DNA from 3 places in the Bacillus sp. FSL K6-3431 genome. Region 1 is predicted to be linked to each of the others. Evidence: a T-box and tRNA genes for the amino acid it is inferred to sense, from the RefSeq annotation. Region 1 holds a T-box; the other regions hold tRNA genes.
What was found. A T-box is a leader RNA that pairs with one kind of tRNA and senses whether it is charged. The one in region 1 lies ahead of MHB53_RS24870 (valine--tRNA ligase), so its partner is inferred to be a tRNA-Val.
Positions count from the first base shown of each region.

Region 2: it encodes a tRNA-Val, which carries the amino acid that the T-box ahead of MHB53_RS24870 (valine--tRNA ligase) is inferred to sense. The anticodon was not compared.
Region 3: it encodes a tRNA-Val, which carries the amino acid that the T-box ahead of MHB53_RS24870 (valine--tRNA ligase) is inferred to sense. The anticodon was not compared.

Region 1 is NZ_JBBOCT010000001.1:5,222,209-5,231,900, forward strand. Features, by position in the region: gene hemB (porphobilinogen synthase) at 1-553, shown strand, start outside; gene hemL (glutamate-1-semialdehyde 2,1-aminomutase) at 724-2,010, shown strand; gene MHB53_RS24855 (LysM peptidoglycan-binding domain-containing protein) at 2,146-3,579, shown strand; gene ysxE (spore coat protein YsxE) at 3,621-4,655, shown strand; gene MHB53_RS24865 (hypothetical protein) at 4,850-5,041, opposite strand; T-box leader at 5,208-5,444, shown strand; gene MHB53_RS24870 (valine--tRNA ligase) at 5,632-8,256, shown strand; gene MHB53_RS24875 (bifunctional folylpolyglutamate synthase/dihydrofolate synthase) at 8,673-9,692, shown strand, end outside.
Region 2 is NZ_JBBOCT010000001.1:3,476,933-3,486,624, forward strand. Features, by position in the region: gene MHB53_RS16900 (polysaccharide deacetylase family protein) at 2-751, opposite strand; gene MHB53_RS16905 (hypothetical protein) at 945-1,169, shown strand; rRNA gene MHB53_RS16910 (16S ribosomal RNA) at 1,431-2,982, shown strand; rRNA gene MHB53_RS16915 (23S ribosomal RNA) at 3,211-6,143, shown strand; rRNA gene rrf (5S ribosomal RNA) at 6,283-6,398, shown strand; tRNA gene MHB53_RS16925 (tRNA-Asn) at 6,408-6,482, shown strand; tRNA gene MHB53_RS16930 (tRNA-Thr) at 6,484-6,559, shown strand; tRNA gene MHB53_RS16935 (tRNA-Glu) at 6,578-6,652, shown strand; tRNA gene MHB53_RS16940 (tRNA-Val) at 6,718-6,793, shown strand; tRNA gene MHB53_RS16945 (tRNA-Thr) at 6,808-6,883, shown strand; tRNA gene MHB53_RS16950 (tRNA-Tyr) at 6,906-6,990, shown strand; tRNA gene MHB53_RS16955 (tRNA-Gln) at 7,052-7,126, shown strand; tRNA gene MHB53_RS16960 (tRNA-Lys) at 7,129-7,201, shown strand; gene rocF (arginase) at 7,388-8,323, shown strand; gene MHB53_RS16970 (aspartyl-phosphate phosphatase Spo0E family protein) at 8,350-8,517, opposite strand; gene sigW (RNA polymerase sigma factor SigW) at 8,797-9,360, shown strand; gene MHB53_RS16980 (anti-sigma factor) at 9,378-9,692, shown strand, end outside.
Region 3 is NZ_JBBOCT010000001.1:3,388,981-3,398,672, forward strand. Features, by position in the region: rRNA gene MHB53_RS16375 (16S ribosomal RNA) at 1-76, shown strand, start outside; rRNA gene MHB53_RS16380 (23S ribosomal RNA) at 305-3,237, shown strand; rRNA gene rrf (5S ribosomal RNA) at 3,377-3,492, shown strand; tRNA gene MHB53_RS16390 (tRNA-Val) at 3,626-3,701, shown strand; tRNA gene MHB53_RS16395 (tRNA-Thr) at 3,710-3,785, shown strand; tRNA gene MHB53_RS16400 (tRNA-Lys) at 3,827-3,902, shown strand; tRNA gene MHB53_RS16405 (tRNA-Leu) at 3,909-3,990, shown strand; tRNA gene MHB53_RS16410 (tRNA-Gly) at 4,061-4,135, shown strand; tRNA gene MHB53_RS16415 (tRNA-Leu) at 4,143-4,231, shown strand; tRNA gene MHB53_RS16420 (tRNA-Arg) at 4,239-4,315, shown strand; tRNA gene MHB53_RS16425 (tRNA-Pro) at 4,323-4,399, shown strand; tRNA gene MHB53_RS16430 (tRNA-Ala) at 4,418-4,493, shown strand; rRNA gene MHB53_RS16435 (16S ribosomal RNA) at 4,641-6,192, shown strand; tRNA gene MHB53_RS16440 (tRNA-Ile) at 6,287-6,363, shown strand; tRNA gene MHB53_RS16445 (tRNA-Ala) at 6,407-6,482, shown strand; rRNA gene MHB53_RS16450 (23S ribosomal RNA) at 6,635-9,567, shown strand.

The DNA.
Region 1 (9,692 bases):
TCAAACAGCCATTAGCCAAGCAAAAGCAGGCGCTGATATTATTGCACCTTCTAATATGATGGATGGATTTGTGGCGGTAATTAGAAAAGGGCTAGACGAAGCAGGGTTTGAACATCTGCCGATTATGTCATATGCTGTTAAATATTCTTCTGCTTTTTACGGACCATTTCGTGATGCGGCTAATAGTGCACCGCAGTTTGGTGACCGGAAAACGTATCAAATGGATCCAGCAAACCGCATAGAAGCATTACGTGAAGCGGAATCAGATATGGAAGAAGGAGCAGATTTCCTTATAGTCAAACCTGCGCTCTCATATTTAGATATTATCCGAGATGTGAAAAACAGTTTTAATGCACCTGTTGTCGCTTATAATGTGAGCGGAGAGTATTCCTTGATTAAAGCAGCGGCAGCAAATGGTTGGGTTGATGAAAAAGCGATGACAATGGAAATGCTGACGAGCATCAAACGTGCAGGAGCAGAATTAATCATTACATATTTTGCAAAAGATGTAGCGAGATGGTTAAAAGAGGATGTTCAAAAAGTCACCAAATGATAAACGGCGAATTTCTTCGTTGCTTGGTTTTTCCGGTTCTCACGTATTAAAAGCATACGCTCCGATCCTCAAAACCTTCTTGCCTCGAACTTCTTGTTTCTAATTTGGCACCTTTTTGAACACGCACTAAAAGAATCAAACTAAATATATGAAAACTGGAGGTTTGTTTCATGCGTTCATATGAAAAATCTAAACAAGCTTTTAAAGAAGCTGTTACAATGCTCCCGGGCGGGGTAAATAGCCCAGTGCGTGCATTTAAATCAGTTGATATGGATCCGATTTTTATGTCCAAGGGAAAAGGTTCTCGTATTTATGATATTGATGGGAATGAATATATTGACTATGTACTGTCTTGGGGTCCGCTTATTTTAGGACATGCAAATGACCAAGTGGTAGAATCAATTAAAAAGGTTGCTGAATTAGGTACAAGCTTTGGTGCACCGACCATCATGGAAAATAAACTAGCAAAACTAGTAATCGAACGTGTTCCTTCGATTGAGATTGTTAGAATGGTCTCTTCTGGTACGGAAGCAACAATGAGCGCGCTTCGATTGGCACGTGGATATACTGGCCGCAATAAAATATTGAAATTTGAAGGCTGCTACCACGGGCATGGTGATTCACTTTTAATTAAAGCTGGTTCTGGTGTCGCGACACTTGGTCTACCAGATAGTCCTGGTGTCCCAGAAGGAGTGGCAAAAAATACGATTACAGTTCCATATAATGATATGGATAGCGTTCGCTATGCTTTCAAAGAATATGGAGAAGATATTGCCGGCATAATTGTTGAGCCTGTAGCTGGAAACATGGGTGTCGTTCCTCCGTTACCAGGATTCCTAGAAGGCCTGCGTGAAGTAACAAGTGAATATGGCGCGTTGCTAATATTCGATGAAGTAATGACTGGGTTCCGTGTGGCTTACAATTGCGCACAGGGGTATTTCGGTGTAACACCAGATATTACATGTTTAGGAAAAGTAATTGGTGGCGGGCTACCTGTTGGCGCATTTGGTGGGAAAGCAGAAATAATGGAACGGATAGCTCCGAGTGGTACTATTTATCAAGCTGGAACGCTGTCCGGTAATCCGCTTGCAATGACAGCAGGATACGAAACACTTGTTCAACTTACACCTGAAACATACGATGACTTTAATCGCAAGGCTGATATGCTTGAAGCTGGTTTAAAAAAGGCAGCTGAAAAACATGGAATTCCGCATACGATTAACAGAGCAGGATCGATGGTAGGAATATTCTTCACCGATCAAGAGGTTCATAATTATGAACATGCTAAAACATCAGACTTGAAACTGTTCGCTGCATATTATAAAGAAATGGCCAATAACGGTGTTTTCTTACCGCCGTCGCAATTTGAAGGCTTATTCCTCTCCACTGCGCATACGGATGAAGATATAGCAGCAACAATCGCAACTGCTGAAAAAGCATTTAACATAATTAAGTAATAGAAATAAATAATAAGCGAAAAGAGGAATTGCAATTGCATTCCTCTTTTTTTCTTTCATAAAATATTAGTATGGCTCATAGAATGTAATTGACCAATGATTATTTTGTTATGGATTTGAAAGGAGGAGTCTGTATTGCCAGAACGCAAAGAATCAACTATTACATTTAAAGTTAAAGAGTCTATCTGGTTTGAAAGAGGACAGGAAGTAGAGGAACTTATATCTATTTCATTAAGCCCCCATATAGAAATATTGGATGAAGATGATTATGTTGTGTTAAAAGGCACGCTCGAATTAAGCGGTGAATATAAACATTCGAATGAAGAAAATGAAGATGAACTCCTAGATATAGGGCGTCAATATATCCAATCTGTTGAGATGAGAAATGAGTTAGAAAGTGAATTTTTCCACCAACTCCCATTGGATATTACAATTCCTAAAAGAAAAATTAACAAAATGGAGGAAATTTCCGTGGAAATTGATTCATTTGATTACAAATTCCCGGAAAATTGCCGTCTACAACTGCTAGCAGACGTTGGAATCAGAGGTGTTTATGAAGATATAGAACCTTCCGAAGACACGATAGACTCTGGAGAAGATACGGAAGAGAGACCTTCTAATACAGAGGAAGCATCTAGTCGCACAGAGCCAGTTGAAATTTCGGAAGAAAATATCGAAGCACATGCTTTAAAAGAGGAAGTTTTGCAAGAAGAAAGAGAAGAAATTCAATTGGAGGTTCGGGGGAAAGAATCAGAAGATGTTATGGAAGAAATCAGTGAAGAGAAGTCAGAAGAAAAACAAATAGAAGCCCGCAACGAAGTTGTAGAAGAAACTCGGATAGCAGTAGAGACTGAAAGAGTGTCAGAAGAAATCCAAGCACTTGAAGAAGCGCCAGAAGAAAAAGAAGCAAGAATCCAGGAAGAGAAGTCTACAGAAGTTCTAGCGGAAATCAGCGAAAAGCATCAAGCAGAACACCAGGAAGAAGCCATCGAGGATGAATCAATAGAGCTTCAAGTGGTTTCGAGGGGGGAGGAATGGAAGGAAAGAGAAATTGAAGATACTAGTTTTTATGATCCATTTAAAGTAGAGGCAAATATTATCTTTAAGGAAAAAGAATTAGCAGATGTACGTCCTACCTTAGATTATCATCTTCCGAAGTTGCCAGAAATAGCCGTGGGGTCTTTGGAACGAAGGAGAAACTACATGCCAAGTGAAAGTTCCCAACAGTATATGGAATCCTCGTCACATATGAATAATGGCAAATATGATGAAGAGTCGTCTTCCCATTCACATAAAGACAACGAAGAAAAAAATAAAGTGAAAAAGAAAAAAGATAAATATAAATCCATGTCATTTTCTGATTTCTTTGCAAGAAAAGAGGAAGAATCTGCAGCGAAGCTTAAGGTCTGCTTTGTACAGACTGGAGATTCGATTCAGGAATTAGCGGATAAATATAAAGTGTCTGTTCAGCAAATCCTACGTGCAAATCAATTAGAAGCAAATCATGAAGTATTTGAGGGTCAAGTACTATATATACCTGTAAAAGTATCCACGCTAAAATCAAATTAAGACGGAATAGTGGCTTTTTTTAGATAAGCAGGTGATATATAATGGTGCGTATTTCAGATGAAGAGGTAAAAAAAATAGTACAATATTATGGACTTCACCCTAAATTTGTGGAGAAATACGGCAAAGTTTATAAAGTTTATACGGATAAAGGAGACTATGCATTAAAGAGAATGAGAGCAGAGGAAGGTCTTGATTTCCTTTATTATATGCAATTTCTATACCAGCGTGGCTATAACCGAATTGTTCCCATATTTCCTGCAGCAGATGGTCGCTATGCCATTTTAGAAGGAAAATATCTTTATTATTTAATGCCATGGTTAGAAAATAAGTTAAGAGAAGACCATACTCAAAAACACCATGAGTTGTTTCGTGAATTGGCGCGTATTCATACACTCTCAGCTCGTGAGGTTCCTGTTAGTAAAGAAGAACGGAAAGAACATTTTGACATAACGAAAGCGCGTTGGGAAAAAGAACAAGAAGCATTAGAAACATATATTGAGTTTAGTGAGAAAACATGGTATATGTCACCTTTTCAATTGATGTTTTGCACTTATTTTTCTGAAATTAGTGGGGGGCAGCGTTATGCACTTGGAAAATTAAACGAGTGGCACGAAGCCTCCTTAGAAGAAACGAAAGCAAGAAGTGTGATCGTCCATGGTAAACTTTCTACTGAACACTTCTTGTATAATGATAAAGGGCTTGGTTTCTTTTCTAACCTTGAAAAGTCCAGAACTGCCTCACCCATACACGATTTATTGCCATTCTTATCGAGAATGCTGAACACGCATCCAAAGCAATTTAATGAGAGTGTAGAGTGGCTAGAGTTATACTTTCGGCATTTTCCATTTAAAGAGGAAGAAATGTATTTGTTTCTCAGTTACTTAGCCCAACCAGGGGCGATTTATAGAGTGATAGAGAGTTATTTTTCAACGGCAAAAGAAAAAAATGAAATGAAGTATATTCGTGAATTGCAAACCTGTTATTGGCAAATGAAAAATACAGAATATATCGTCATGACATTAAATGAAACGGAGCAAAGAAAAAAACAAATGGAACAATCGCAACCTTCCGACTAAATAGTGGAGGGTTTTTTGTTAGTTAAGCAAGTATAAAACTTTTACTGATTTCCATTAAAAAAAACTGTAAATGTCTTACTTCAAATGTACACAAAGCCGAGTGAAGGGAATCCACGAACACTGCACAGGATAATGTGTGTTCCTAACCTGATTTTTAACAGATAGCCTTTTGCTCGCTCCGTAGTTATTCATTATTATAACCATTCATAATGAAAGGCAAGAGCCAAACCAATAAAGATTGCTAATAATAAAACATCGACTGTAGTAGGGAAAATAAAAGTCCTGATCGTTTGGAATATAGCGAAGGGGACAACGAGCTGCCTGCATGCCCCTTTAAATGTCCTCATCCACGATTGAAATGTATACTGATTGAATTTGTTTTTCATCAATAAACCTCCCTGAATATCTGATACCATAAATTATGTAGAGAAAATAAATTTGTGCCTAGACAGTATAAACTGCATTGTATCTGCCTATCCTGATAAAAAGACATAATAATCATTGACAATCATATATGATTTTCGCTAATATTATATATAAATGAATGATCGACTAATTGCTAAGATAGGGAAGAGTACTTTGGCATTCTGCTTTCAGAGAGAGAAATCAATGCTGTGAGATTTCTTAAGTAGAAACATTGGAAAGTCACCCTTGAGCAGCTTCCGTGAAAATAATGAGTAATGGAAGCCGGTGTAGAACCGTTATTAAGTTAAGTGCCGGGCGTATGTGGTAGTTGCATGCATCCGTGAAAAAAGGTGGTACCGCGAATCCGCTCCCTTCGTCCTTTTGACGAGGGGGGTTTTTGTGTTTTTTATTAAAGGAACAACGGCTAAGAACGCAACGTCCTGTGGCAACGCCGTTATGACCCGCATTGTGGGAGCTTAAGCTTTCACGATAGCACTGAAGTTAGACGACATTTACTACAAATAAAGATTTTTCTAGGAGGATAAAGTTGGAAAATAATAATAATATTACGATGCCGACAAAATATGAACCACAAAGAATTGAAAAAGGTAGATATCAGTGGTGGCTTGATGGAAAGTTTTTCGAAGCGAATAATGATCCAAATAAAAAGCCTTATACAATTGTTATTCCTCCTCCAAACGTAACAGGACGTCTACATCTTGGTCATGCATGGGATACTGCTTTGCAAGATATTTTAACGAGAATGAAAAGAATGCAAGGTTATGACGTTCTGTGGCTCCCGGGTATGGATCATGCTGGGATAGCTACTCAAGCTAGAGTGGAAGAAAAGCTACGTGAAGAAGGGATCTCGCGATATGATCTCGGACGTGAAAAGTTTGTGGAAGAAATTTGGAAATGGAAAGCAGAGTATGCAGATTTTATTCGTCAACAATGGTCAAAACTCGGACTTGGTTTAGATTATTCACGTGAACGTTTTACGCTTGATGAAGGTCTTTCTAAAGCTGTAAGAGAAGTGTTTGTTACGCTTTATAATAAAAAACTGATTTATAGAGGCGAATATATAATTAATTGGGATCCTGCAACGAAAACAGCTTTATCAGATATTGAAGTAATTCATAAAGATGTACAGGGCGCATTTTACCATATGCGTTACCCACTTGCAGACGGTTCTGGCGCGATTGAAGTAGCAACTACAAGACCTGAGACGATGTTAGGTGATACGGCGGTAGCTGTTCATCCAGATGACGAACGCTACCAACATTTAATTGGCAAAACTGTCATTTTGCCTATCATTGGTCGAGAAATTCCGATCGTTGCCGATGACTATGTGGATCAAGACTTTGGTTCAGGTGCAGTGAAAATCACCCCAGCACATGATCCTAATGATTTTGAAATCGGCAATCGCCACAATTTAGAGCGAATACTCGTGATGAATGAAGATGGTACGATGAATGAAAATGCTAATAAATATCAAGGGATGGATCGTTTTGAATGTCGGAAACAAATCGTCAAAGATTTGCAAGAACAAGGGGTACTATTCCAAATTGAAGACCATATGCATTCAGTCGGTCATTCAGAGCGTAGCGGTGCAGTTGTAGAACCGTATTTATCGACACAATGGTTCGTTAGTATGCAACCACTTGCAGATCAAGCGATTGACTTGCAAAAACAAGAAGAAAAAGTGAATTTTATTCCAGATCGATTTGAGAAAACGTATTTACACTGGATGGAAAACATTCATGATTGGTGTATTTCACGTCAGTTATGGTGGGGGCATCGTATACCAGCTTGGTACCATAAAGAGACTGGAGAAGTGTATGTTGGAAATGTGGCACCTGCGGATGAAGAGAATTGGGAACAGGACAATGATGTGTTGGATACATGGTTTAGTTCCGCATTATGGCCATTTTCTACGATGGGTTGGCCAGATCTTGATGCGGGAGACTTCCAACGGTATTATCCGAATAATGCTCTTGTAACGGGTTATGATATCATCTCGTTCTGGGTTTCGAGAATGATTTTCCAAGGCATAGAATTTACAGGCAAGCGGCCTTTTCAAGATGTACTTATTCACGGCCTCATTCGTGCAGAAGATGGACGTAAAATGAGTAAATCACTTGGAAATGGTATCGACCCAATGGATGTTATTGATCAATATGGAGCTGATTCGCTTCGGTACTTCTTAACAACAGGAAGCTCACCAGGTCAGGATCTCAGATTTAGTATGGAAAAAATTGAATCAATCTGGAACTTCGCTAATAAAATTTGGAATGCTTCTCGATTCGCATTATTGAATATGGATGGCCTCGAATATAATGAAATTGATCTGTCAGGTGAAAAATCCGTTGCGGATAAATGGATCCTAACACGCCTTAACAACACGATCGACACTGTAACGAAACTTGCAGACAAATATGAATTTGGAGAAGTTGGCAGAGCTTTATACAATTTCATTTGGGATGAATTATGTGATTGGTATATTGAAATGGCGAAACTTCCATTATATGGGGAAGATGAAGCGGCTAAAAAGACGACTCGTTCTGTATTGGCATATGTATTAGATAACACGATGCGACTTATCCATCCATTCATGCCTTTCATATCTGAAGAAATTTGGCAAAACCTACCGCATGAAGGTGAATCAATTACTGTAGCAGCATGGCCAACAGTAAATGAACAATTTACGGATGAACAAGCTGCAAGTGAAATGAAACTGTTAATGGATATCATTCGTTCCGTTCGAAATATCCGTGCAGAAGTAAATACACCGATGAGTAAACAGATTAAGTTAATGCTTAAGGCAAAAGATAGTGAAATATTTACAGTGCTAGAAAAGAATAAACAATTCATCGAGAAATTTTGTAATCCAGAAGAGCTTATTATTTCAACAGACATGAAAACACCGGAAAAATCAATGACTGCTGTCGTTACAGGTGTCGAACTATTTCTCCCGCTAGCTGGATTAATTAATATTGATGAGGAAATCAAGCGCCTAGAAAAAGAATGGGATAAGTGGAATAAAGAAGTCGAACGTGTTCAGAAAAAGTTATCCAATGAAAAGTTTACAAGTAAAGCGCCACAAGCTGTGGTGGAGGAAGAAAGAGTGAAAGAAAAAGATTATGTAGAAAAGCGTTCGATTGTCGAAGAGCGTATGAATGAGTTGAAAAATATTTAAGTAGCAATTTGAAAAGTGCTTGGCATCTCCCTAATGAAAAATGAAGGAGGTGTCAGCTCTTTATTTATAGAGGATGTTCAAAAAGTCACCAAATGATAAACTGCGAATTTCTTCGTTGCTCGTTTTTTTCGGTTCTCACGTATAGGATGGATCTTCTGTTAAGTTCGCTCACGTCCTGTGAGCAACACAGAAGTCAGCACATCCTGTGCAAGTCAGATCCTCAAAACCTTCGCGACTCGAACTTCTTGTTTCTAATTTGACACCTTTTGAACACGCACTTATAGGAAATTAATTCCCCTTGTATAGGAGGATAACTTTACATTCTGGAGGTGTGTAAACTGTTTCATACATATGATGAATCACTTGAGTGGATTCACTCACGTCTTCGTTTTGGTGTAAAACCAGGCTTGAAAAGAATGGAATACATGCTTGAAAAACTAGACCATCCTGAAAACAAGTTAAATGCAGTTCATGTTGGTGGAACAAATGGGAAAGGCTCGACTGTTGCTTATTTGCGTTCAGTATTGATGGAAGCTGGTTATGAAGTAGGTACATTTACTTCCCCGTATATTGAGCAATTCAATGAAAGAATCAGTTTAAATGGTAAGCCAATTTCAGATAATGAAATAACACATCTTGTTAATGTTATAAAACCGCTCGCTGATGAATTGGAGGAAACTGAATTCGGGCCGCCAACAGAGTTTGAAATTATTACAGCGATGTCAATTTATTATTTTGCTGTGATGAATCCCGTGGACTTTTCAATTATGGAAGTTGGACTAGGTGGTCGCTATGATTCGACGAATGTCATCGAGCCACTGGTTTCTGTGATTACGAATGTAGGTCTAGATCATACGCAAATTTTAGGAAGCACGTTAAAGCAAATTGCTTATGAAAAAGCAGGGATCATAAAACGAAACACACCAGTATTTACAGCGGTGAAAGATGTAAATGCGCTTCATGTACTCCAAGCGGAAGCTACTGAACAACAAGCTGAATTATTTCAAATTAATAAGGACTTCTTTGTCAAAGACATCATATCAACAGAACATGCGGAAAACTTTACGTTTACATCAGGCTCGACAACAATGGAAAATCTTGAAATTAATTTATTAGGACATCATCAGACCGAAAATGCTTCAGGTGCTATCGCGACATTATTTTGGCTAAAGGATAATAGAAAAGTAAATCTAGACGAAGCAATCATTAGATCTGGTTTAATAAAAGCGTACTGGCCGGGAAGAATGGAAATTCTACATACTGAGCCGGTCATATTAATCGATGGTGCACATAATCCAGAAGGGCTTAGGGCGTTATCTGCAGCACTTGACAACAGATATCTTGGTAAAAATATAAAAGTTATATTTGCTGCACTGAAGGACAAAGATTTAACGGAAATGTTTTCGGTCTTTAATAATATGAACGTAGAATTACAT
Region 2 (9,692 bases), 1.7 Mb from region 1:
CTTATGGTATAAGCTTTGTTTTCACTTTTCCGTTTGCAATTAGTCCTGTAACTGTTGTTGGATCTCCTTTATCTTTAATATGTGAAATTACTTTTGGTAGTGCTTCAGCTGTTTGAAGTGCCGAATCAGATGCATGCATTAAGATGATATCCCCACTTTTTGCCTTTTCAACTTGTTTTGTAATTGCTTCAACACCTGGATTCTTCCAATCTTGGGAATTTAGACTCCAATGTACAACTGTTAATCCTATACTTTCTGCAATAGATAACGTTCGTTTATCAAAGTGACCAGTTGGTGATCGAAGCAATGTAATATCATTGATATCGAGTTTATTGAGCGCCTCAAGTCCTTTTGTGATATCACGTCTTACTTTGGTATCTTCTAAGTCTGTATAATCTTCATAGGCATAACCAAGGCTACCGATCTCAAACCCCATTTCTTTTATCCTTTTCACTGTCTGCGGATGTCTTTCAGCCCAAGCACCTGATAGAAAAAATGTGACGGACCTAATTTCTTGTTTTTCTAAAACGTCAAGAATCGGTTCCGCCTGCACATCACCCCAACCAATATTAAATGTGAGTGCAATTCCTTTTTCCCCTTTATAAATTGCTTTTGGTCCATCTTTCGTACCAAAAACCGGAATATGGACGGTGGACTGGGAGTAAAAGAGCAAAGCAGTAAAAAGTGAAATAATAACAACAAACATTCCTTGTTTTATTCTTTTAGCATTTAGTGTTATAAAAAAATCCATATACACCCCTCCATATTTGCCTGTCCGTATTATTCTATGCTTCTTATTCTTCTATATATGAGTGTGGAAAGTGATAAGAGATAAAATAGTGAGGGGGTTTCTAAAATTAACTTAGGAAATAGATGAAAATATTGTCATAAATTATTATTTATTGGAAATACCTATGTATACGTAAAATTTTAGGAGTGTGTATATGATAGGGATATTGATTACTAATGATGAAAAAGAAGAAATTGTTTATTTACTTAAAAGAGAAATGGATGAGATTCTTTTTGATATAAATGATCCCAGAATGGAACAGACAATAATCAAGTCAATGGAAGTAAGATATAAAACTTTATTCAATCTCTTTAAACGAGTTGCGTCTGAATATGAATGCATGAACTATATATTACGAGGTAAGAAGTCGAATGGATAATAAAAATTAAACTTTTTTTGAAAAAGGATTGACACTATATAAAAACCTTGTTATATTAATAAACGTCGCTGCAAACGAAAGTCGCAGAGATCGCAAGAATAAAAAATAAATTTTAAAAAACTCTTGACTAACTCAGTGACAATGAGTTATGATGGTTAAGTCGCTGTCAGAAACTAGCGAACAAGTTTGATCTTTGAAAACTGAACGAAACAAAACGTCAAAAAGTAATACATGTAAGACCAGCAAATGAGCTACAAACACTTTAACGAGAGTTTGATCCTGGCTCAGGACGAACGCTGGCGGCGTGCCTAATACATGCAAGTCGAGCGAATGGAAGGGAGCTTGCTCCCGGAAGTTAGCGGCGGACGGGTGAGTAACACGTGGGCAACCTGCCTGTAAGACTGGGATAACTTCGGGAAACCGGAGCTAATACCGGATAATTTCTTTCTTCTCATGGAGGAAGGTTGAAAGATGGCTCCGGCTATCACTTACAGATGGGCCCGCGGCGCATTAGCTAGTTGGTGAGATAACGGCTCACCAAGGCAACGATGCGTAGCCGACCTGAGAGGGTGATCGGCCACACTGGGACTGAGACACGGCCCAGACTCCTACGGGAGGCAGCAGTAGGGAATCTTCCGCAATGGACGAAAGTCTGACGGAGCAACGCCGCGTGAGTGATGAAGGTTTTCGGATCGTAAAACTCTGTTGTCAGGGAAGAACAAGTATCGGAGTAACTGCCGGTACCTTGACGGTACCTGACCAGAAAGCCACGGCTAACTACGTGCCAGCAGCCGCGGTAATACGTAGGTGGCAAGCGTTGTCCGGAATTATTGGGCGTAAAGCGCGCGCAGGCGGTCCTTTAAGTCTGATGTGAAAGCCCACGGCTCAACCGTGGAAGGTCATTGGAAACTGGGGGACTTGAGTGCAGAAGAGAAGAGCGGAATTCCACGTGTAGCGGTGAAATGCGTAGAGATGTGGAGGAACACCAGTGGCGAAGGCGGCTCTTTGGTCTGTAACTGACGCTGAGGCGCGAAAGCGTGGGGAGCAAACAGGATTAGATACCCTGGTAGTCCACGCCGTAAACGATGAGTGCTAAGTGTTAGAGGGTTTCCGCCCTTTAGTGCTGCAGTTAACGCATTAAGCACTCCGCCTGGGGAGTACGGCCGCAAGGCTGAAACTCAAAGGAATTGACGGGGGCCCGCACAAGCGGTGGAGCATGTGGTTTAATTCGAAGCAACGCGAAGAACCTTACCAGGTCTTGACATCCTCTGACCACCCTAGAGATAGGGATTTCCCCTTCGGGGGACAGAGTGACAGGTGGTGCATGGTTGTCGTCAGCTCGTGTCGTGAGATGTTGGGTTAAGTCCCGCAACGAGCGCAACCCTTAATCTTAGTTGCCAGCATTCAGTTGGGCACTCTAAGGTGACTGCCGGTGACAAACCGGAGGAAGGTGGGGATGACGTCAAATCATCATGCCCCTTATGACCTGGGCTACACACGTGCTACAATGGATGGTACAAAGGGTTGCAAGACCGCGAGGTTTAGCTAATCCCATAAAACCATTCTCAGTTCGGATTGCAGGCTGCAACTCGCCTGCATGAAGCCGGAATCGCTAGTAATCGTGGATCAGCATGCCACGGTGAATACGTTCCCGGGCCTTGTACACACCGCCCGTCACACCACGAGAGTTTGTAACACCCGAAGTCGGTGGGGTAACCCTTACGGGAGCCAGCCGCCGAAGGTGGGACAGATGATTGGGGTGAAGTCGTAACAAGGTAGCCGTATCGGAAGGTGCGGCTGGATCACCTCCTTTCTAAGGAAACTGTTGGCCGCGGTGCCAACATAAACAGACGTTTTTGTTTCGTTCAGTTTTGAGAGGTTAAACTCTCTTATTATTCGTTCTTTGAAAACCAGATAAAATGAGAAGCAATAAACCGAGAAACATCACCTTATGGATTGTATCCGTAAGTATGTATGACCTTTTTTATGATCAGGCAATGAGAAGCTGACGCAGCAATGCATCGCTTATCATGGACCAAATGATTAAGTTAGAAAGGGCGCATGGTGGATGCCTTGGCACTAGGAGCCGATGAAGGACGGGACTAACACCGATATGCTTCGGGGAGCTGTAAGCAAGCGTTATATCCGAAGATTTCCGAATGGGGAAACCCACTGCTCGTAATGGAGTAGTATCTATTTCTGAATACATAGGAAATAGAAGGCAGACCCGGGGAACTGAAACATCTAAGTACCCGGAGGAAGAGAAAGAAACATCGATTCCCTGAGTAGCGGCGAGCGAAACGGGAAAAGCCCAAACCAAGAGGCTTGCCTCTTGGGGTTGTAGGACACTCTATACGGAGTTACAAAGGAACGGGGTAGACGAAGAGGCCTGGAAAGGCCCGCCAGAGAAGGTAACAGCCCTGTAATCGAAACTTCGTTCCCTCCAGAGTGGATCCTGAGTACGGCGGGACACGAGAAATCCCGTCGGAATCTGGGAGGACCATCTCCCAAGGCTAAATACTCCCTAGTGACCGATAGTGAACCAGTACCGTGAGGGAAAGGTGAAAAGCACCCCGGAAGGGGAGTGAAATAGATCCTGAAACCATGTGCCTACAAGTAGTCAGAGCGCGTTAATGCGTGATGGCGTGCCTTTTGTAGAATGAACCGGCGAGTTACGATTTCATGCAAGGTTAAGTTGAAGAGACGGAGCCGCAGCGAAAGCGAGTCTGAATAGGGCGAATAAGTATGAGGTCGTAGACCCGAAACCAGGTGATCTACCCATGTCCAGGGTGAAGGTAAGGTAACACTTACTGGAGGCCCGAACCCACGTACGTTGAAAAGTGCGGGGATGAGGTGTGGGTAGCGGTGAAATTCCAATCGAACCTGGAGATAGCTGGTTCTCTCCGAAATAGCTTTAGGGCTAGCCTCATGGTTAGAGTCTTGGAGGTAGAGCACTGTTTGGACTAGGGGCCCTCAACGGGTTACCGAATTCAGACAAACTCCGAATGCCAAAGACTTATCCATGGGAGTCAGACTGCGAGTGATAAGATCCGTAGTCGAGAGGGAAACAACCCAGACCGCCAGCTAAGGTCCCAAAGTATACGTTAAGTGGAAAAGGATGTGGAGTTGCTTAGACAACCAGGATGTTGGCTCAGAAGCAGCCATCATTTAAAGAGTGCGTAATAGCTCACTGGTCGAGTGACTCTGCGCCGAAAATGTACCGGGGCTAAACGTATCACCGAAGCTGCGGATTGACACCTCTGGTGTCAATGGTAGGAGAGCGTTCTAAGGGCTGTGAAGCTAGACCGGAAGGACTAGTGGAGCGCTTAGAAGTGAGAATGCCGGTATGAGTAGCGAAAGAAGGGTGAGAATCCCTTCCACCGAATGCCCAAGGTTTCCTGAGGAAGGCTCGTCCGCTCAGGGTTAGTCGGGGCCTAAGCCGAGGCCGAAAGGCGTAGGCGATGGATAACAGGTTGATATTCCTGTACCACCTTATTTCCGTTTGAGTAATGGGGGGACGCAGGAGGATAAGGTAAGCGCGCTGCTGGATATGCGCGTCCAAGCAGGTAGGCTGGAGTGGAGGTAAATCCTTCACTCTAAGGCTGAGCTGTGATGGCGAGGGAAATTTAGTACCGAAGTTCCTGATTCCACACTGCCAAGAAAAGCCTCTAGCGAGGAAATAGGTGCCCGTACCGCAAACCGACACAGGTAGGCGAGGAGAGAATCCTAAGGTGATCGAGAGAACTCTCGTTAAGGAACTCGGCAAAATCACCCCGTAACTTCGGGAGAAGGGGTGCTCATTTGGGTGAATAGCCCAGATGAGCCGCAGTGAATAGGCCCAGGCGACTGTTTAGCAAAAACACAGGTCTCTGCGAAGCCGCAAGGCGAAGTATAGGGGCTGACGCCTGCCCGGTGCTGGAAGGTTAAGAGGAGCGCTTAGACTTCGGTCGAAGGTGCGAATTGAAGCCCCAGTAAACGGCGGCCGTAACTATAACGGTCCTAAGGTAGCGAAATTCCTTGTCGGGTAAGTTCCGACCCGCACGAAAGGCGCAACGATCTGGGCACTGTCTCAACGAGAGACTCGGTGAAATTATAGTACCTGTGAAGATGCAGGTTACCCGCGACAGGACGGAAAGACCCCGTGGAGCTTTACTGCAGCCTGATATTGAATGTTGGTGCAGCTTGTACAGGATAGGTAGGAGCCGTAGAAACCGGAGCGCTAGCTTCGGTGGAGGCACTGGTGGGATACTACCCTTGCTGTACTGACATTCTAACCCGCAGCCGTGATCCGGCTGGGAGACAGTGTCTGGCAGGCAGTTTGACTGGGGCGGTCGCCTCCTAAAGAGTAACGGAGGCGCCCAAAGGTTCCCTCAGAATGGTTGGAAATCATTCGCAGAGTGTAAAGGCACAAGGGAGCTTGACTGCGAGACCTACAAGTCGAGCAGGGACGAAAGTCGGGCTTAGTGATCCGGTGGTTCCGCATGGAAGGGCCATCGCTCAACGGATAAAAGCTACCCCGGGGATAACAGGCTTATCTCCCCCAAGAGTTCACATCGACGGGGAGGTTTGGCACCTCGATGTCGGCTCATCGCATCCTGGGGCTGTAGTCGGTCCCAAGGGTTGGGCTGTTCGCCCATTAAAGCGGTACGCGAGCTGGGTTCAGAACGTCGTGAGACAGTTCGGTCCCTATCCGTCGTGGGCGCAGGAAATTTGAGAGGAGCTGTCCTTAGTACGAGAGGACCGGGATGGACGCACCGCTGGTGTACCAGTTGTTCCGCCAGGAGCATCGCTGGGTAGCTATGTGCGGCAGGGATAAGTGCTGAAAGCATCTAAGCATGAAGCCCCCCTCAAGATGAGATTTCCCATAGCGCAAGCTAGTAAGATCCCTGAAAGATGATCAGGTTGATAGGTCCGGTGTGGAAGTGTGGTGACACATGGAGCTGACGGATACTAATCGATCGAGGACTTAATCAAATATGAATTAAATCGATGTTTCACAAGTTTACCTTCTCATTTATCTGGTTTTGAAAGAATGAAAAGTTCTTTTCAATGATCTTCTGTTAAGATCGCCACGTCATGTGGCAACACAGAAGTCAGCACATCCGTGTGCAAGTCTGGTGGCGATAGCGAAGAGGTCACACCCGTTCCCATCTCGAACACGGTAGTTAAGCTCTTCAGCGCCGATGGTAGTTGGGGGTTTCCCCCTGCAAGAGCAGGACGTTGCCAGGCTATAATTATTCCGCAGTAGCTCAGTGGTAGAGCTATCGGCTGTTAACCGATCGGTCGTAGGTTCGAATCCTACCTGCGGAGCCATGCTTCCATAGCTCAGTTGGTAGAGTGCTTCCATGGTAAGGAAGAGGTCACCGGTTCAACCCCGGTTGGAAGCTCCAGGAGAACATTTACATAGTGGCCCCTTGGTCAAGCGGTTAAGACACCGCCCTTTCACGGCGGTATCACGGGTTCGAATCCCGTAGGGGTCACCATTATTTTACTTAGTACAAATATGAGGCTGTTGCATAAATGCACCGCTTATTCTTTTTGAAAAAATGGAGGATTAGCTCAGCTGGGAGAGCATCTGCCTTACAAGCAGAGGGTCGGCGGTTCGAACCCGTCATCCTCCACCATTTTGTGTTGTTAGGCCGGCCTAGCTCAATTGGTAGAGCAACTGACTTGTAATCAGTAGGTTGGGGGTTCAAGTCCTCTGGCCGGCACCATTTTTTTATTTGCATATTTTTAGGTGGGGTAGCGAAGTGGCTAAACGCGGCGGACTGTAAATCCGCTCCCTCCGGGTTCGGCGGTTCGAATCCGCCCCCCACCACCATTTTCCGTAATATGCATATTTATCTGATTTAAGGAAAATATACATAATATTATTTAATCAGTGGGCTATAGCCAAGCGGTAAGGCAACGGACTTTGACTCCGTCACTCGTTGGTTCGAATCCAGCTAGCCCAGCCATTGAGCCATTAGCTCAGTTGGTAGAGCATCTGACTTTTAATCAGAGGGTCGCAGGTTCGAATCCTGCATGGCTCATTAAAAAAATTAATGATATGAAAGATTTAACTTAAGAGTATCTTAAGCTAATACAATTAATTGCCCTGTTATTGAACAGGGCTTTTTGTTGTATATAAATAGTTAATTCCTCTACTGAATTTCTGTTGTTTTCTCGCATATATTCATATATATGTGAGCCTGAGTCAATCTTTCCTTTGCATATAAATGATAGATAACAAAAGAGTGAGGGGGAAGACTTCCGTGAAAACGCGACTTTCGATATTAGGAGTACCTATGGATTTAGGTCAAATGCGTAGAGGTGTGGATATGGGGCCGAGTGCAATCCGCTATGCAGGTGTTATTAGTAGACTAGAAAATTTGCATTTTGAAGTGGAAGATCTCGGGGATATCCCTGTTAGAAAACGAGAAAAGAATGTAGAGAATATCTCTTCTTTAAGAAATTTAGATTCAGTTGTATTAGCTAATATTAGTCTTGCGAAAGTAGTGGATGAAGTTATCGGAAAGGGGAATTTTCCTCTCGTAATAGGCGGTGATCATAGCATTGCAATTGGTACTATAGCTGGTGTTGCGAGACATTATAATCAACTCGGAGTTATTTGGTATGATGCACATGGGGACTTAAATACGCAAGAAACTTCTCCATCTGGAAATATCCATGGAATGCCACTTGCTGTAAGTTTAGGGATAGGACATCCTTCACTCACGAATATTGGTGGATATAAGCCTAAAATAAGGCCAGAAAATATAGTTATCATTGGCGCAAGGGACCTAGACCAAGGTGAAAAGGAGCTAATAAAAGAAAAAAACATTAAAGTATATACAATGCATGAAATTGACAGGTTAAGCATGACAAAGGTAATAGAGGAAGCCATTATTTATTTAAAAGGGCGGACAGATGGTGTTCATTTATCATTTGATTTAGATTGCCTAGATCCGCATGATGCTCCAGGTGTTGGAACCCCAGTACTTGGGGGTGTTAGTTATCGTGAAAGTCATTTGGCGATGGAAATGTTTGCGGAATCAGGATTAATAACATCTGTGGAGTTTGTAGAAGTAAATCCAATTTTAGATGAAAGAAATAAAACAGCTGAAATTGCAGTGGCATTGGCGGGTTCACTTTTCGGGGAGAAGTTATTGTAAAAGATGGCAGTAGTTCCTTTCATGAACTACTGCTCTTTGAAATCCAGTGTTAATGCTTGATATATGTTCAACAGCTTGTCCAAGTGATCGCTAATTCGTACGACTCTTTCATCTATAAATGAAGTCGCTAATCCGAGTTCTACCATTTTTCGTCTATTCTCTTCTATTATCATTAATAATTCACTTTTTCCCATAGTTATTAATACCCCTTTCTATCCGATTTATTATTGTATAGCCCATCTTTTAAAAAAGTAAACCAAAAACAGTAAAAATTTGTTAAGATAGAATGGTGAGTGTTTTTTTATGTTATCCTCAATTCTTTCTATGTAGGTCAAGAGTGAGGAACGACATGATGTTTTCTATAGTATACATCTGTAGAAAACTAAGGCAATTTTTATTTTTTTATTTTGAAACTTTTCTTGATTATATACGTATAAATGGATAACCGCATAGAGCGGGAGGTAGAGTGAGAAATGGATGCGATCGTTAACGAAAGAATAAAGCAAGTGTTGAAAGGCGATCAAGAAGCTTTTGGTGACATTGTGGAAATATATAAAGATAGATTATTCCAACTGAGTTACCGTATGCTTGGAAACAGGCATGAAGCAGAAGATATAGCTCAAGAAGCGTTTGTTAGGGCATATGTTAATATTCACAGTTTTAATCAAAGTAAAAAGTTTTCTACATGGATTTATCGAATTGCTACGAATCTTTGCATTGATAGAATCAGAAAGAAAAAACCCGATTATTTTTTAGATGCAGAGGTCTCGGGGGCCGAAGGCTTAACGATGTATTCAAAAATTGCTGCTGAAGGTAAGTCCCCAGACAAAGAAGTAGAAACGATGGAGTTGCAAGAGATTGTTCAAAGAGAAATTTTACGATTACCTGATAAATATAGGACTGTGATCGTATTAAGATATATGGATGAGCTGTCGTTAAATGAAATCAGTGAAGTATTGGAAATCCCACTGGGTACAGTGAAGACCCGTGTATATCGAGGCCGGGAAGCGCTGCGTAAGCAGCTGCATAATTTTTAGTAAAGGTGGGAAGGAAATTGAAGGCATGTCCTGAAGAGATCGTTCTCTATATGCAAGAATATTTAGATGGTGATTTGTCTCGGGAAGATGAGCAAGTGTTAAAAGAACATTTACAGAAATGTTCTTCTTGCCAAACACATTTCCAAGAATTAAAAAGGACGATTGCTTATGTTAAGAGCACATCACATATACGAGTGTCTAAAGATTTCACTGCTAACGTGATGGGAAGATTGCCAAAGGAAAAGAATAGTATTGGCATGAAACGTTGGCTTCGTCACCACCCCTTACTTGCGGCCGCATCTTTATTTTTAATTCTAATGGCTGGAAGTGTT
Region 3 (9,692 bases), 1.8 Mb from region 1:
GAAGGTGGGACAGATGATTGGGGTGAAGTCGTAACAAGGTAGCCGTATCGGAAGGTGCGGCTGGATCACCTCCTTTCTAAGGAAACTGTTGGCCGCGGTGCCAACATAAACAGACGTTTTTGTTTCGTTCAGTTTTGAGAGGTTAAACTCTCTTATTATTCGTTCTTTGAAAACCAGATAAAATGAGAAGCAATAAACCGAGAAACATCACCTTATGGATTGTATCCGTAAGTATGTATGACCTTTTTTATGATCAGGCAATGAGAAGCTGACGCAGCAATGCATCGCTTATCATGGACCAAATGATTAAGTTAGAAAGGGCGCATGGTGGATGCCTTGGCACTAGGAGCCGATGAAGGACGGGACTAACACCGATATGCTTCGGGGAGCTGTAAGCAAGCGTTATATCCGAAGATTTCCGAATGGGGAAACCCACTGCTCGTAATGGAGTAGTATCTATTTCTGAATACATAGGAAATAGAAGGCAGACCCGGGGAACTGAAACATCTAAGTACCCGGAGGAAGAGAAAGAAACATCGATTCCCTGAGTAGCGGCGAGCGAAACGGGAAAAGCCCAAACCAAGAGGCTTGCCTCTTGGGGTTGTAGGACACTCTATACGGAGTTACAAAGGAACGGGGTAGACGAAGAGGCCTGGAAAGGCCCGCCAGAGAAGGTAACAGCCCTGTAATCGAAACTTCGTTCCCTCCAGAGTGGATCCTGAGTACGGCGGGACACGAGAAATCCCGTCGGAATCTGGGAGGACCATCTCCCAAGGCTAAATACTCCCTAGTGACCGATAGTGAACCAGTACCGTGAGGGAAAGGTGAAAAGCACCCCGGAAGGGGAGTGAAATAGATCCTGAAACCATGTGCCTACAAGTAGTCAGAGCGCGTTAATGCGTGATGGCGTGCCTTTTGTAGAATGAACCGGCGAGTTACGATTTCATGCAAGGTTAAGTTGAAGAGACGGAGCCGCAGCGAAAGCGAGTCTGAATAGGGCGAATAAGTATGAGGTCGTAGACCCGAAACCAGGTGATCTACCCATGTCCAGGGTGAAGGTAAGGTAACACTTACTGGAGGCCCGAACCCACGTACGTTGAAAAGTGCGGGGATGAGGTGTGGGTAGCGGTGAAATTCCAATCGAACCTGGAGATAGCTGGTTCTCTCCGAAATAGCTTTAGGGCTAGCCTCATGGTTAGAGTCTTGGAGGTAGAGCACTGTTTGGACTAGGGGCCCTCAACGGGTTACCGAATTCAGACAAACTCCGAATGCCAAAGACTTATCCATGGGAGTCAGACTGCGAGTGATAAGATCCGTAGTCGAGAGGGAAACAACCCAGACCGCCAGCTAAGGTCCCAAAGTATACGTTAAGTGGAAAAGGATGTGGAGTTGCTTAGACAACCAGGATGTTGGCTCAGAAGCAGCCATCATTTAAAGAGTGCGTAATAGCTCACTGGTCGAGTGACTCTGCGCCGAAAATGTACCGGGGCTAAACGTATCACCGAAGCTGCGGATTGACACCTCTGGTGTCAATGGTAGGAGAGCGTTCTAAGGGCTGTGAAGCTAGACCGGAAGGACTAGTGGAGCGCTTAGAAGTGAGAATGCCGGTATGAGTAGCGAAAGAAGGGTGAGAATCCCTTCCACCGAATGCCCAAGGTTTCCTGAGGAAGGCTCGTCCGCTCAGGGTTAGTCGGGGCCTAAGCCGAGGCCGAAAGGCGTAGGCGATGGATAACAGGTTGATATTCCTGTACCACCTTATTTCCGTTTGAGTAATGGGGGGACGCAGGAGGATAAGGTAAGCGCGCTGCTGGATATGCGCGTCCAAGCAGGTAGGCTGGAGTGGAGGTAAATCCTTCACTCTAAGGCTGAGCTGTGATGGCGAGGGAAATTTAGTACCGAAGTTCCTGATTCCACACTGCCAAGAAAAGCCTCTAGCGAGGAAATAGGTGCCCGTACCGCAAACCGACACAGGTAGGCGAGGAGAGAATCCTAAGGTGATCGAGAGAACTCTCGTTAAGGAACTCGGCAAAATCACCCCGTAACTTCGGGAGAAGGGGTGCTCATTTGGGTGAATAGCCCAGATGAGCCGCAGTGAATAGGCCCAGGCGACTGTTTAGCAAAAACACAGGTCTCTGCGAAGCCGCAAGGCGAAGTATAGGGGCTGACGCCTGCCCGGTGCTGGAAGGTTAAGAGGAGCGCTTAGACTTCGGTCGAAGGTGCGAATTGAAGCCCCAGTAAACGGCGGCCGTAACTATAACGGTCCTAAGGTAGCGAAATTCCTTGTCGGGTAAGTTCCGACCCGCACGAAAGGCGCAACGATCTGGGCACTGTCTCAACGAGAGACTCGGTGAAATTATAGTACCTGTGAAGATGCAGGTTACCCGCGACAGGACGGAAAGACCCCGTGGAGCTTTACTGCAGCCTGATATTGAATGTTGGTGCAGCTTGTACAGGATAGGTAGGAGCCGTAGAAACCGGAGCGCTAGCTTCGGTGGAGGCACTGGTGGGATACTACCCTTGCTGTACTGACATTCTAACCCGCAGCCGTGATCCGGCTGGGAGACAGTGTCTGGCAGGCAGTTTGACTGGGGCGGTCGCCTCCTAAAGAGTAACGGAGGCGCCCAAAGGTTCCCTCAGAATGGTTGGAAATCATTCGCAGAGTGTAAAGGCACAAGGGAGCTTGACTGCGAGACCTACAAGTCGAGCAGGGACGAAAGTCGGGCTTAGTGATCCGGTGGTTCCGCATGGAAGGGCCATCGCTCAACGGATAAAAGCTACCCCGGGGATAACAGGCTTATCTCCCCCAAGAGTTCACATCGACGGGGAGGTTTGGCACCTCGATGTCGGCTCATCGCATCCTGGGGCTGTAGTCGGTCCCAAGGGTTGGGCTGTTCGCCCATTAAAGCGGTACGCGAGCTGGGTTCAGAACGTCGTGAGACAGTTCGGTCCCTATCCGTCGTGGGCGCAGGAAATTTGAGAGGAGCTGTCCTTAGTACGAGAGGACCGGGATGGACGCACCGCTGGTGTACCAGTTGTTCCGCCAGGAGCATCGCTGGGTAGCTATGTGCGGCAGGGATAAGTGCTGAAAGCATCTAAGCATGAAGCCCCCCTCAAGATGAGATTTCCCATAGCGCAAGCTAGTAAGATCCCTGAAAGATGATCAGGTTGATAGGTCCGGCGTGGAAGTGTGGCGACACATGGAGCTGACGGATACTAATCGATCGAGGACTTAATCTAATATGAATCAAATCGATGTTTCACACGTTTACCTTCTCATTTATCTGGTTTTGAAAGAATGAAAAGTTCTTTTCAATGATCTTCTGTTAAGATCGTCACGTCATGTGGCAACACAGAAGTCAGCACATCCGTGTGCAAGTCTGGTGGCGATAGCGAAGAGGTCACACCCGTTCCCATCTCGAACACGGTAGTTAAGCTCTTCAGCGCCGATGGTAGTTGGGGGTTTCCCCCTGCAAGAGCAGGACGTTGCCAGGCGAAATGATATTTTTTGAAATGTTGTTTTAGAAGAAATAAACACTTATAAGGAAACGACCGAGAAATTAAGGGAGTCAACAAGTGTGTAATTGAAAAAAATGAAGTTTATGTACCTTATGATTATTTTTAAAATGGAGGATTAGCTCAGCTGGGAGAGCATCTGCCTTACAAGCAGAGGGTCGGCGGTTCGAACCCGTCATCCTCCACCATTTTCATTGCCGGCCTAGCTCAATTGGTAGAGCAACTGACTTGTAATCAGTAGGTTGGGGGTTCAAGTCCTCTGGCCGGCACCAGTTTTTTAATGTTAAATTATAAAAGGATATATGTTATGTACGAGCCATTAGCTCAGTTGGTAGAGCATCTGACTTTTAATCAGAGGGTCGCAGGTTCGAATCCTGCATGGCTCACCATTTTATGCGGGTGTGGTGGAACTGGCAGACACGCTAGACTTAGGATCTAGTGCCGCAAGGCGTGGGGGTTCGACTCCCTTCACCCGCACTTAATTAATATCTGCTAAGGGCAATTATGTCCTATAAACTATGCAGGTTCTAAAATGCCAATTTCAAACGCGGAAGTAGTTCAGTGGTAGAACATCACCTTGCCAAGGTGGGGGTCGCGGGTTCGAATCCCGTCTTCCGCTCCAAAGTAGTGCCGGGGTGGCGGAACTGGCAGACGCACAGGACTTAAAATCCTGCGGTAGGTGACTACCGTACCGGTTCGATTCCGGTTCTCGGCACCATTTATATGCGCCCGTAGCTCAATTGGATAGAGCGTCTGACTACGGATCAGAAGGTTGTGGATTCGACTTCTGCCGGGCGCGCCATTTAAAACGGGAAGTAGCTCAGCTTGGTAGAGCACTTGGTTTGGGACCAAGGGGTCGCAGGTTCGAATCCTGTCTTCCCGACCACTTTCAATAGATTTTAATGGGGCCTTAGCTCAGCTGGGAGAGCGCCTGCCTTGCACGCAGGAGGTCAACGGTTCGATCCCGTTAGGCTCCACCAAAAGAATGTGTTGACAAATGCTTTTAATAGTGATATTATAGATAAGTCGCAATCAGAAGGCAGAAAATAAGTTTGATCTTTGAAAACTGAACGAAACAAAACGTCAAAAAGTAATACATGTAAGACCAGCAAATGAGCTACAAACACTTTAACGAGAGTTTGATCCTGGCTCAGGACGAACGCTGGCGGCGTGCCTAATACATGCAAGTCGAGCGAATGGAAGGGAGCTTGCTCCCGGAAGTTAGCGGCGGACGGGTGAGTAACACGTGGGCAACCTGCCTGTAAGACTGGGATAACTTCGGGAAACCGGAGCTAATACCGGATAATTTCTTTCTTCTCATGGAGGAAGGTTGAAAGATGGCTTCGGCTATCACTTACAGATGGGCCCGCGGCGCATTAGCTAGTTGGTGAGATAACGGCTCACCAAGGCAACGATGCGTAGCCGACCTGAGAGGGTGATCGGCCACACTGGGACTGAGACACGGCCCAGACTCCTACGGGAGGCAGCAGTAGGGAATCTTCCGCAATGGACGAAAGTCTGACGGAGCAACGCCGCGTGAGTGATGAAGGTTTTCGGATCGTAAAACTCTGTTGTCAGGGAAGAACAAGTATCGGAGTAACTGCCGGTACCTTGACGGTACCTGACCAGAAAGCCACGGCTAACTACGTGCCAGCAGCCGCGGTAATACGTAGGTGGCAAGCGTTGTCCGGAATTATTGGGCGTAAAGCGCGCGCAGGCGGTCCTTTAAGTCTGATGTGAAAGCCCACGGCTCAACCGTGGAAGGTCATTGGAAACTGGGGGACTTGAGTGCAGAAGAGAAGAGCGGAATTCCACGTGTAGCGGTGAAATGCGTAGAGATGTGGAGGAACACCAGTGGCGAAGGCGGCTCTTTGGTCTGTAACTGACGCTGAGGCGCGAAAGCGTGGGGAGCAAACAGGATTAGATACCCTGGTAGTCCACGCCGTAAACGATGAGTGCTAAGTGTTAGAGGGTTTCCGCCCTTTAGTGCTGCAGTTAACGCATTAAGCACTCCGCCTGGGGAGTACGGCCGCAAGGCTGAAACTCAAAGGAATTGACGGGGGCCCGCACAAGCGGTGGAGCATGTGGTTTAATTCGAAGCAACGCGAAGAACCTTACCAGGTCTTGACATCCTCTGACCACCCTAGAGATAGGGATTTCCCCTTCGGGGGACAGAGTGACAGGTGGTGCATGGTTGTCGTCAGCTCGTGTCGTGAGATGTTGGGTTAAGTCCCGCAACGAGCGCAACCCTTAATCTTAGTTGCCAGCATTCAGTTGGGCACTCTAAGGTGACTGCCGGTGACAAACCGGAGGAAGGTGGGGATGACGTCAAATCATCATGCCCCTTATGACCTGGGCTACACACGTGCTACAATGGATGGTACAAAGGGTTGCAAGACCGCGAGGTTTAGCTAATCCCATAAAACCATTCTCAGTTCGGATTGCAGGCTGCAACTCGCCTGCATGAAGCCGGAATCGCTAGTAATCGTGGATCAGCATGCCACGGTGAATACGTTCCCGGGCCTTGTACACACCGCCCGTCACACCACGAGAGTTTGTAACACCCGAAGTCGGTGGGGTAACCCTTACGGGAGCCAGCCGCCGAAGGTGGGACAGATGATTGGGGTGAAGTCGTAACAAGGTAGCCGTATCGGAAGGTGCGGCTGGATCACCTCCTTTCTAAGGAAACTGTTGGCCGCGGTGCCAACATAAACAGACGTTTTTGTTTCGTTCAGTTTTGAGAGGTCGAACTCTCTTACCATTCACACAATGTGGGCCTGTAGCTCAGCTGGTTAGAGCACACGCCTGATAAGCGTGAGGTCGGTGGTTCGAGTCCACTCAGGCCCACCATCCCACATTTGTTTATTTGAAATGGGGATATTTCTAATTTAATGGGGCCTTAGCTCAGCTGGGAGAGCGCCTGCCTTGCACGCAGGAGGTCAGCGGTTCGATCCCGCTAGGCTCCACCAAATACTTTCGTTCTTTGAAAACCAGATAAAATGAGAAGCAATAAACCGAGAAACATCACCTTATGGATTTATCCGTAAGTATGTATGACCTTTTTTTATGATCAGGCAATGAGAAGCTGACGCAGCAATGCATCGCTTATCATGGACCAAATGATTAAGTTAGAAAGGGCGCATGGTGGATGCCTTGGCACTAGGAGCCGATGAAGGACGGGACTAACACCGATATGCTTCGGGGAGCTGTAAGCAAGCGTTATATCCGAAGATTTCCGAATGGGGAAACCCACTGCTCGTAATGGAGTAGTATCTATTTCTGAATACATAGGAAATAGAAGGCAGACCCGGGGAACTGAAACATCTAAGTACCCGGAGGAAGAGAAAGAAACATCGATTCCCTGAGTAGCGGCGAGCGAAACGGGAAAAGCCCAAACCAAGAGGCTTGCCTCTTGGGGTTGTAGGACACTCTATACGGAGTTACAAAGGAACGGGGTAGACGAAGAGGCCTGGAAAGGCCCGCCAGAGAAGGTAACAGCCCTGTAATCGAAACTTCGTTCCCTCCAGAGTGGATCCTGAGTACGGCGGGACACGAGAAATCCCGTCGGAATCTGGGAGGACCATCTCCCAAGGCTAAATACTCCCTAGTGACCGATAGTGAACCAGTACCGTGAGGGAAAGGTGAAAAGCACCCCGGAAGGGGAGTGAAATAGATCCTGAAACCATGTGCCTACAAGTAGTCAGAGCGCGTTAATGCGTGATGGCGTGCCTTTTGTAGAATGAACCGGCGAGTTACGATTTCATGCAAGGTTAAGTTGAAGAGACGGAGCCGCAGCGAAAGCGAGTCTGAATAGGGCGAATAAGTATGAGGTCGTAGACCCGAAACCAGGTGATCTACCCATGTCCAGGGTGAAGGTAAGGTAACACTTACTGGAGGCCCGAACCCACGTACGTTGAAAAGTGCGGGGATGAGGTGTGGGTAGCGGTGAAATTCCAATCGAACCTGGAGATAGCTGGTTCTCTCCGAAATAGCTTTAGGGCTAGCCTCATGGTTAGAGTCTTGGAGGTAGAGCACTGTTTGGACTAGGGGCCCTCAACGGGTTACCGAATTCAGACAAACTCCGAATGCCAAAGACTTATCCATGGGAGTCAGACTGCGAGTGATAAGATCCGTAGTCGAGAGGGAAACAACCCAGACCGCCAGCTAAGGTCCCAAAGTATACGTTAAGTGGAAAAGGATGTGGAGTTGCTTAGACAACCAGGATGTTGGCTCAGAAGCAGCCATCATTTAAAGAGTGCGTAATAGCTCACTGGTCGAGTGACTCTGCGCCGAAAATGTACCGGGGCTAAACGTATCACCGAAGCTGCGGATTGACACCTCTGGTGTCAATGGTAGGAGAGCGTTCTAAGGGCTGTGAAGCTAGACCGGAAGGACTAGTGGAGCGCTTAGAAGTGAGAATGCCGGTATGAGTAGCGAAAGAAGGGTGAGAATCCCTTCCACCGAATGCCCAAGGTTTCCTGAGGAAGGCTCGTCCGCTCAGGGTTAGTCGGGGCCTAAGCCGAGGCCGAAAGGCGTAGGCGATGGATAACAGGTTGATATTCCTGTACCACCTTATTTCCGTTTGAGTAATGGGGGGACGCAGGAGGATAAGGTAAGCGCGCTGCTGGATATGCGCGTCCAAGCAGGTAGGCTGGAGTGGAGGTAAATCCTTCACTCTAAGGCTGAGCTGTGATGGCGAGGGAAATTTAGTACCGAAGTTCCTGATTCCACACTGCCAAGAAAAGCCTCTAGCGAGGAAATAGGTGCCCGTACCGCAAACCGACACAGGTAGGCGAGGAGAGAATCCTAAGGTGATCGAGAGAACTCTCGTTAAGGAACTCGGCAAAATCACCCCGTAACTTCGGGAGAAGGGGTGCTCATTTGGGTGAATAGCCCAGATGAGCCGCAGTGAATAGGCCCAGGCGACTGTTTAGCAAAAACACAGGTCTCTGCGAAGCCGCAAGGCGAAGTATAGGGGCTGACGCCTGCCCGGTGCTGGAAGGTTAAGAGGAGCGCTTAGACTTCGGTCGAAGGTGCGAATTGAAGCCCCAGTAAACGGCGGCCGTAACTATAACGGTCCTAAGGTAGCGAAATTCCTTGTCGGGTAAGTTCCGACCCGCACGAAAGGCGCAACGATCTGGGCACTGTCTCAACGAGAGACTCGGTGAAATTATAGTACCTGTGAAGATGCAGGTTACCCGCGACAGGACGGAAAGACCCCGTGGAGCTTTACTGCAGCCTGATATTGAATGTTGGTGCAGCTTGTACAGGATAGGTAGGAGCCGTAGAAACCGGAGCGCTAGCTTCGGTGGAGGCACTGGTGGGATACTACCCTTGCTGTACTGACATTCTAACCCGCAGCCGTGATCCGGCTGGGAGACAGTGTCTGGCAGGCAGTTTGACTGGGGCGGTCGCCTCCTAAAGAGTAACGGAGGCGCCCAAAGGTTCCCTCAGAATGGTTGGAAATCATTCGCAGAGTGTAAAGGCACAAGGGAGCTTGACTGCGAGACCTACAAGTCGAGCAGGGACGAAAGTCGGGCTTAGTGATCCGGTGGTTCCGCATGGAAGGGCCATCGCTCAACGGATAAAAGCTACCCCGGGGATAACAGGCTTATCTCCCCCAAGAGTTCACATCGACGGGGAGGTTTGGCACCTCGATGTCGGCTCATCGCATCCTGGGGCTGTAGTCGGTCCCAAGGGTTGGGCTGTTCGCCCATTAAAGCGGTACGCGAGCTGGGTTCAGAACGTCGTGAGACAGTTCGGTCCCTATCCGTCGTGGGCGCAGGAAATTTGAGAGGAGCTGTCCTTAGTACGAGAGGACCGGGATGGACGCACCGCTGGTGTACCAGTTGTTCCGCCAGGAGCATCGCTGGGTAGCTATGTGCGGCAGGGATAAGTGCTGAAAGCATCTAAGCATGAAGCCCCCCTCAAGATGAGATTTCCCATAGCGCAAGCTAGTAAGATCCCTGAAAGATGATCAGGTTGATAGGTCCGGCGTGGAAGTGTGGCGACACATGGAGCTGACGGATACTAATCGATCGAGGACTTAATCTAATATGAATCAAATCGATGTTTCACACGTTTACCTTCTCATTTATCTGGTTTTGAAAGAATGAAAAGTTCTTTTCAATGATCTTCTGTTAAGATCGTCACGTCATGTGGCAACACAGAAGTCAGCA